2 regions of the Alkalibaculum bacchi genome follow, and region 1 is predicted to be linked to the other one. Evidence: riboswitches for the same ligand, from Rfam matches in the RefSeq annotation. Region 1 holds a riboswitch; the other holds the start of a gene.

Region 1 (4,191 bases):
TAGATTATATGTGCTAGAAATTGACGCACGTATGCCTAGTCAAACTCCTATTGCTGTTTATTTTGCCACCGGTATTAATATGGTAAAAGAGATGATTCTATATAATACAATAGACAATTATAGAATATGTCCTAGCCTATCTAAATATTGTATTTTGCAGCACGTCTATCTACAGGGGTCTAAAGTAAGGGGAAAAGGCGAAGGCATCATGAGCCAAGTTGGTCCCCTACTCCATAAAACAGACTATTTTGGAGTTGATGAGGCACTTATTAGCAATCCTAAAATTTATAATGGATTTGTGGCAGAGCTTATTGTTTCATCTCCTACTTATAATGATGCCAAATATCAACTAGAGCATTCTATTGAGAAACTTGAAGAGAAGCTGATGGAGGTAGAATATGACGCGATTGAATGACGAAGATATACAATCCATAATAAAACAATATAGAAAAAATGAAGAGTTTTTTATAAAGAATTTTAAATTTTCCTTATTAGAAATAGGCAATAAAGCTGTAAACAATGCAGCTAGTAAGGAACAATTAAAAAACTTGAAGGTGGCTTGCATCCCCATCACTTCAGGTTTTGGAGAAATCTCAAATTTTTCTCAGATCGTCTGTACTATTCTTACAGATTGTTGTGGAGTTAATGCCTTTGTAACAAAACAAAAGAATGTAGCGGGCATACAAGAGGCCTATGAGCAAAAATCAGACATTATTTTTATGGCAGATGACAACACATTCACTGCTTTTCATCTGAAAAAAAATCTATACATGAATAATGGTGAGGCAACAGGTAGAGGTTTTGCTGCAGCTTTAGATGTAGCAGCAGGGCCTTTACAAAATAAAGAAGTACTAGTATTAGGAGCTGGACCTGTAGCTTGTGCAGGTGCTACTTATTTACTACAAAGAAATGCCCATGTTAAAATGTACGACCCATGTATGGATAAAGTTAGGACTTATATAAAAAAGTATCCACAAGTCGAAATGGTGCCCCATTGGAATACTAGAACTTGGAACTATATCTTAGAAGCCACTCCAAGTGCAAATATTATCACCGAAAATCAAGTTACATCTCAAACCATATGTGCTGCTCCTGGTGTTCCCTTTGGATTAGATGAATTTTCAGTTAAGAAGTGTAAGTTAATTATTCATAATTTGTTAGAACTTGGTGTAGCCACCATGCTTAGTGGTGTTTGCAAGGAGGAAAGCCATGGAAAAGAAAATTACTACTCGCTATGAGAAAAAGAGTCAGAGGTTATTTAGTTTAATCAACAAAATTAAACTATGGCCTGCTCGATCAGGGATACTACATAGCGTTAAGAGTATTGAAAAGCAAGGAAACAGAGCTGTTATCACGACTTATTGCGGTGGTAGTTTTGTCGTTTGGAATTCTAAAAAGAGTCGCAGTCTTCGATGGCTTCGAAACAGTTATTTTAAGACCACTTGTAGAAAATGCGGAATTCCTGACTGGAAGATTGAGAAATACTCTGAAACTGAATTCAAGTAATTCTAAAATGGACGCAAAAGGAAGAAGATCCCAATAGGAGATTTGAATAAATAAATTAGAATATTAAGTTAAATTAATTATGAGGCTTCATACTTCTAGTTGCTTTTGCCAGCTTTTTAGAATATTTATGATGTCCTCTATTATATAGTCCCTGTTATCCTCAGTAATAGTAATTACAATTACATCCTCTCTAGCCATAATAGCATTTAAAAAATCACAATCATTTTCTTTTAATACCCCAAATACTATTTTTTTGCTATCTAGTAGTTTAAATACTTTATCGGTAAATAGACTCATATCATTTTCTGCACTGCCTAATTCATCTAGTACTATAAGATTTCTTTCCTTCAGACTTTTATCTAATATGGATAGAGCTCCTTTTTCAAAGGAATCTATAAAATGTTCTTTTGAGTTATCTCTAGAATCTACTTTTAGTATGGTATAAGTTGTGTTATTATCATACAGCGATTTGATAATATATTTTCTAAAATAACCTTCAAAAACTCTTTCTGTAGTATAGCCTCCAAGAGAGACATTGAGTTCTTTTAACGCTCTTTTTAAAAGTGTTGATTTTCCAATTCCGATTTTTCCAGTTAAAAATAGATTGTACATGAGAATCTCCTTTATCATAGAATTCATTATGTAATTAGACAAATTATATAATAGTGTAACATATTTTGATATCAATATAATATATATTGACAAATTTTTAATTAATAGATATAGTTTATATAAATATATATAAATCTCCGAGCACATTTTCCTAAAGATAGGTTCCATGGAATATGTGCCGATAGGCATGAAGAGAAATCTGAATGCCTCCCATTGTGGAAAGGAGAGCGAGCTTTTCTTTATGAATTTTGGCTCCTACCTCAATGGTGGGAGTTTTTTTAATTAAAAGGAGGGTTTTATTTGAGAAAAGATTTTAAAAAATGCATAATTATTTTTATTGTCTTCTCTGTGGTGCTGTTGGCATCTTGTAGCAATACCCAGGGGACTAAAACTGTTAATAAGGATGTAGTACAAAGTGGTGGCGATACAATTACCATAATTGGGTTGCAAGAAGGTGGCATTAAAGTGCCTGTAGATGAAATAAAAGCACTTGAAAAAGTCACGAAAGACGTGATATCGATCTCATCTAGTGGAGAAGAAAACGAAATGAATGTTACGGGAGGGCTTTTAGAAGAGTTGCTTCAAAAACACAAGGTATCCCTTAAGGATTTAGAGGGATTGAGATTTGTTGCTACCGATGGGTATTCTATTGATATTCCAAAAGATATCGTACAAAGTAGAGATATTATTCTGGCCTATGAAATAGATGGAGAACCTTTGCACGAAGAATCAAAGCCCATTAGAACAATCATCCCAGATGAAAGAGCCATGTACTGGGTAAGTCAATTGTCTGAAATTCAGCTAATAGGAACGAGTAAGTCTTCAGAGTCAAAAGAAGAGAGTACTTTAAGCAATCTGATCTTTTTGGATTCTGCTATAACTGCTTTAGAAACGGTTAACTACGGTGATACAGATGATCAAGCTATAAAGACATCTGATTTAATGGACAAGTATATAAAGGAAAAAGGTGGAGAAGTATACATAAAAGCTTCAGATGATTTTGAAAAAAGTGAATCTAATCAGGTATTTAGTGAAGCTTTTATAAAAACCACAGGAGAAAATGCACCTATGCTAGGGGCACCTGATATGCCTAAGGGTATGACCGTAAAAGATCTATTGTGGTTTCGTCTAGGGGATACAGCAGTTTTATCTGTAGAGAAAGCTTTGCAGGTAGATAATCTAATCAAGGAAGATGGACTATCCTTAGAAAACCTATTAAAAGATACTGGATTAAGTGGAGAAGCATATGAGCTAACTGCTATAGATGGTTATTCTGTAAACATCTCATCTGATGATGTAAGCCAAGGAATTATAAACAAAGAAGATGGAAGCGTATTAATTACTTTTAAAAACCTAGAAAAAAGTAAATCTGTAAAGAATTTATTATCTATAAAAATAAAATAAAAAGGAGCATAAAAAATGAAAAAGAAAATATTATCACTAATTATGATAGCACTTTTAGGATTTATGCTAGTAGCTTGTTCTTCTGAACAAGAAAAAACAAGTACAGAAGCAGAAAAACCAGCAGATACAGGCGCACAAACTGAAACAGAAACAGAAGGCCAAGAGCCAACATTCACAATCGCTATCGAAGCAGGTGAAGAAAGTATAGAAATTACTGAAAAAAATATTGGTGAAATAAAAGAGATAAACTTAACAGCTATGATCATTAGTAAAAAAGGTGAAGAAACAAACGAATATACAGGTATGCTACTAAAAGATGTATTAGCATATGCAAATGTAGGAGAGTATACATCATTAGAATTAGAAGCTATAGATGGTTATGTTGTTGAATATACAAAGGAAATGGCAGAATCCGATGGAACGATTTTAGCATACATAGTAGACGGAGAAGTTTTAGGAGAAGAAGCTGGACCAATCCAATCTCTAATAGATGGAGACCCAGCTAAGAATAGTGTTAAGCAACTAGCTAAAATTAGAGTTATTAAGTAATTGAGGCAATTCTATGCTTAATAATTTAGTTCGGAAATTTTCAATATTTGACATTATTATAATTGCCCTTATGGCCACCCTAGGCATAGCTACAAAACCAGTTATTGTTCCCCTTGCACA
Region 2 (4,191 bases), on a different contig from region 1:
AGTTTAACCATTACTCAACGATCGTCCAACTATTGTTAATAGGTTTTTAATTCTTAGTTATTGGCGGTAACTAAGTGATATTACGTAGAACTTACAACGAAATCATCGAAGACGATTTCTGCTAGTGATTAAGAACTAGAAACTAATAAAACAAATATAGAGGTGGATATATGAAATTTGGCAATTTAACTTATGAAGAATATAAAAATACAATAGAGGCCTTTCACGGTACTGTAGCACCAGGTGTTTTACTGGGAGGTTTTATGGTGAATATTGCCATAGAAAACTTACCAAGAGACATCTTGTTTGATGTGATCTGCGAGACAAAAACTTGTTTACCGGATGCTATTCAGCTTTTGACTCCTTGCTCTGTAGGGAATGGGTGGTTGAAGATACTAGATTTTGGTCGTTTTGCAGCTGTTTTTTACGATAAGTATACAGGTGTTGGCATAAGAGTATTTTTAGACAGATTCCAACTTAAAAAATGGCATGAAGTAGAGACATGGTTTTTAAAACAAAAATCAAAGGATCAACAGGACACGGAGTTACTGTTCAAGGAAATGATTGATGCAGGAACTTCATTATTTTCTATAGAGCCAACAAAAGTACATAAAAAACATTTAAAAAAGAAAAAGATGGGGAAAACAGTAGTATGCCCTATTTGTGATGAAACATATCCTAAATCACATGGCAGTATATGCAGGGGATGTGCACAAGAATTGCCTTATGATCTCATTGATGAAAATGGTAATCCAAAAGTAAAGGATACTCTATCATTGAACAAAACAAGAGTAGAAGAATCTATTGGATTTCACTTACTTCATGATATTGCAAAAATATCAAAGACAGAAAAGAGAACGGAATTTTATAAGGGTCATGTAATCCAGGAAGAAGACATAGAGAAACTTAAAATGATTGGAAAGAATTACTTATATGTAGAGGAAAATAATCCTTTTATAAAAGAGTATAAACACGAGAATGAAGTAGCATTAAGCTTTGCATCTGCCATGAAAGGTCAAGGTGTATTGGCAAATAGTGCCGCACAAGAAGGCAAAATAAACTTTATTGCCGAGTATGATGGAATACTTATCTTTGATGAAGATAAACTTTGTAAGTTTAACAATTCCTTTGGCGTGATCTGCGCTACACTAAAAAATAATACTCTTGTAAAAAAAGATCAACTCATAGCAGGCACAAGAGCCATACCTTTATACATTTCTAATGAGGACTATTTAAAAGCAATAAATATATTAGGAGAAGAACCTCTTATAAAAGTAATGCCCTTTAGAAAGGCAAAAGTAGGAATTCTCATTACTGGAACAGAAATATATGAAAATAAAATAGAAGATAAGTACACAGAAATTATAAAGTTAAAAGTGGAGACCTACGGCTGCCAGGTTGTTGCTAGAGAAATAGCCCCTGATAATCCAGAGAAAATCAGCAGTAAAATACAAGAGCTTATTCAATCTGGGGCAGATTTAATCATAGCTACAGCTGGTCTTTCCGTAGATCCAGATGATGTAACTCTAGAGGGGATTATTAAGGCAGGTGCAGAAGATGTGCTCTACGGGCTCCCTGTTTTACCTGGTTGCATGATGGCATTAGGTAAAATTGGAGATGTACAGATTGTAGGTATTCCAGGAGGGGGCATCTACAATAAGCATTTTAGCTTTGATCTCATATTTCCTTGCTTACTTGCTAATATAGAAATCAAGAGAGGGGATTTGGCAAAGCTAGGTAATGGAGGACTACGACTACTTTAATATGATAATACAATTAGCGATTAGCGAACATCAGCTGATCGCTTTTTTTATATATTACGAAAGTTCATTTTTGAATTCAACTATTATATAAACTATCTTTATGTGTAGGTGAATGTTTGACTTGTGAGACTCGATCCTAGCACTGATAGCTGGCAGCTGATTGCTGATGGCTAAAGTGCCAAAGGTACTTTCTTGCTCTAGAACCTCACTGAATGTATTGTAAAATAATCTCTGTACAAGTTAAAATAAGTTGTATATAAGACAAAATTTCTAATTTTGCTAGACATTTAAAAAAAAAAACGTTATACTAGTTTTATAAATTATATAAACTCCGAATTCATTGTATCTAAGGATAAAATCTAGGAATAATGAATCTATAGGGTATTATCGGAAACGATAACGCCTCCCATTGCGGAAAGGAGAAGACCTTGAAAAGGTCACATGAATATCGTATTGTACGCAAGTAGTAAGTATTGTTCTTGTATACAAATACAATATGTGAATCTTTCAAGCCTTTACCTTTCTTTTTATTTGGCAAAAAAAAGTTTTACTTTATGGTATTAGTTTCAGTTTATGGTACATTGACGCCATAATTGTTAATTAAATAACATGTTGACTTATGTATTAATATATGGATATTATGTACATAGTCCATTCCTTATGCATAGGCATGTAAAATATCATGTTATAGATTTACTTAAATTAATATAAAAAACAAAAGGGGGAAGTATGTATGGAGTTTACCTTTGATCTTGAAAAGAACAAAGAAAAAATCCTAGAGTTTAAGGAGTTTATTTTAGAACACAGAAAAATGCCTGGGGCTTTGATTCCAGTCCTACAAGAAGCTCAGGTTAAATTTGGGTATCTACCACAAGAAATCATGGAAATGATCGCTAGTGGATTAGCCGTACCTGCATCAAAAGTATTTGGCGTGGCGACTTATTACTCTCAATTTACCTTTATTCCTAAAGGCAAGCACAATATTAGCATTTGTCTAGGAACGGCATGCTATGTAAAAGGCGCACAAGATATTTTAGAAGAATTTGAAAATATCTTAGGAATAAAAGGTGGTGAAACGACTCCAAATCTTCAATTCTCTATTACAGATTGTAGATGTGTAGGAGATTGTAGTAAAGCACCAGTAGTTGTAGTTGATGAAGACGTTTATGCAAAGGTTAAAAAGTCTGATGTTAAGGATATAATAGCGAAATACAGTCAGGAGGTTGAGTGCGTTGATTAATAGAGAAGAACTACATCGTATTCGTGAGTCTCACAAACCAGAATTAGAAGCAAAATTATTAGCAAACGGCACAGCAGAGATGAGAGACGGTCGTCTTGTCTTAGCTGGAGATTACTATAAAAAGCAAACAAGAGTTGCATTAAAAAATAGTGGTTTAATTGATCCTAAAAATATTGATGATTACATAGCATTTGATGGTTACCGTGCATTAGAGCAAGTTCTGTCTGAAAAAACGCAAAAGGATGTAATTGATCTAATGACAGAAGCAAACCTTCGAGGAAGAGGAGGCGCAGGTTTCCCTACTGGAAGAAAGTGGAACGAGGCGTATGGCATCCAAGCCAATCAAAAATACTTCCTTTGTAACGCCGATGAGGGAGATCCAGGTGCTTACATGGATCGTAATATCCTTGAAAACGACCCTCATGCTGTTATAGAAGGAATGGCCATTGGCGCTTATGCAGTTGGTGCTAGTCAAGGGTATATCTACGTTCGAGCAGAGTATCCAGTAGCAGTTAAAATGCTACGCATTGCTATCGAACAAGCGAGAGAATATGGCTTACTAGGTAAAAATATATTAGGATCTGGTTTTGATTTTGACCTTGATTTACGTCTTGGATCTGGAGCGTTTGTATGTGGTGAAGGTACAGCTCTTATGGAATCCATTCAAGGGAACAGAGGAATGCCAAGAATGAAGCCACCAAGAACTTCTCACAAAGGTCTATGGCAAAAGCCTACCATTCTAAACAATGTTGAAACCCTTGCATGTGTGCCTATTATCTTCCAAAAGGGAGCAGAATGGTTTAGAAGCATTGGTACAGAAAAATCACCTGGAACGAAAGTATTTGCGCTTGTAGGAAAAGTAGAAAACGCTGGACTTGTTGAAGTACCAATGGGTATGCCATTAAATGAAATCGTTAACGATATCGGTGGTGGCGTAACAAACGGTAAAGCATTAAAGGCAGTACAAACAGGTGGTCCATCAGGTGGATGTATTCCACTAGACTTAATGGATACTCCAGTAGACTTTGAATCCCTTGCTAAAATTGGTTCTATCGTAGGCTCTGGTGGTATGGTTGTTATGGACGAAGATACTTGTATGGTGGACATCTCAAGATTTTTCTTAGAGTTTACTGTAGACGAGTCCTGTGGAAAATGTACTCCATGTCGTTTAGGAACGAGAAGAATGAT

Evidence for each region. Region 1 has a riboswitch for molybdenum cofactor ahead of DES36_RS12030 (molybdopterin-dependent oxidoreductase). Riboswitches for the same ligand answer to the same signal wherever they lie in the genome.
Region 2: it holds a riboswitch for molybdenum cofactor, as region 1 does, so the genes downstream of both, nuoE (NADH-quinone oxidoreductase subunit NuoE) here and DES36_RS12030 (molybdopterin-dependent oxidoreductase) in region 1, are expected to answer to the same signal.

Annotation. Positions count from the first base shown of each region.
Region 1 covers NZ_QNRX01000018.1:17,076-21,266, forward strand. Annotated here, with positions in the region: gene pylC (3-methylornithine--L-lysine ligase PylC) at 1-415, shown strand, start outside; gene pylD (3-methylornithyl-N6-L-lysine dehydrogenase PylD) at 399-1,238, shown strand; gene pylSn (pyrrolysine--tRNA(Pyl) ligase small subunit) at 1,210-1,506, shown strand; gene DES36_RS12025 (nucleoside-triphosphatase) at 1,594-2,118, opposite strand; molybdenum cofactor riboswitch at 2,242-2,360, shown strand; gene DES36_RS12030 (molybdopterin-dependent oxidoreductase) at 2,419-3,522, shown strand; gene DES36_RS12035 (molybdopterin-dependent oxidoreductase) at 3,538-4,071, shown strand; gene DES36_RS12040 (ECF transporter S component) at 4,085-4,191, shown strand, end outside.
Region 2 covers NZ_QNRX01000011.1:47,820-52,010, forward strand. Annotated here, with positions in the region: gene DES36_RS09200 (FmdE family protein) at 171-1,763, shown strand; molybdenum cofactor riboswitch at 2,081-2,201, shown strand; gene nuoE (NADH-quinone oxidoreductase subunit NuoE) at 2,497-3,003, shown strand; gene DES36_RS09210 (NADH-ubiquinone oxidoreductase-F iron-sulfur binding region domain-containing protein) at 2,996-4,191, shown strand, end outside.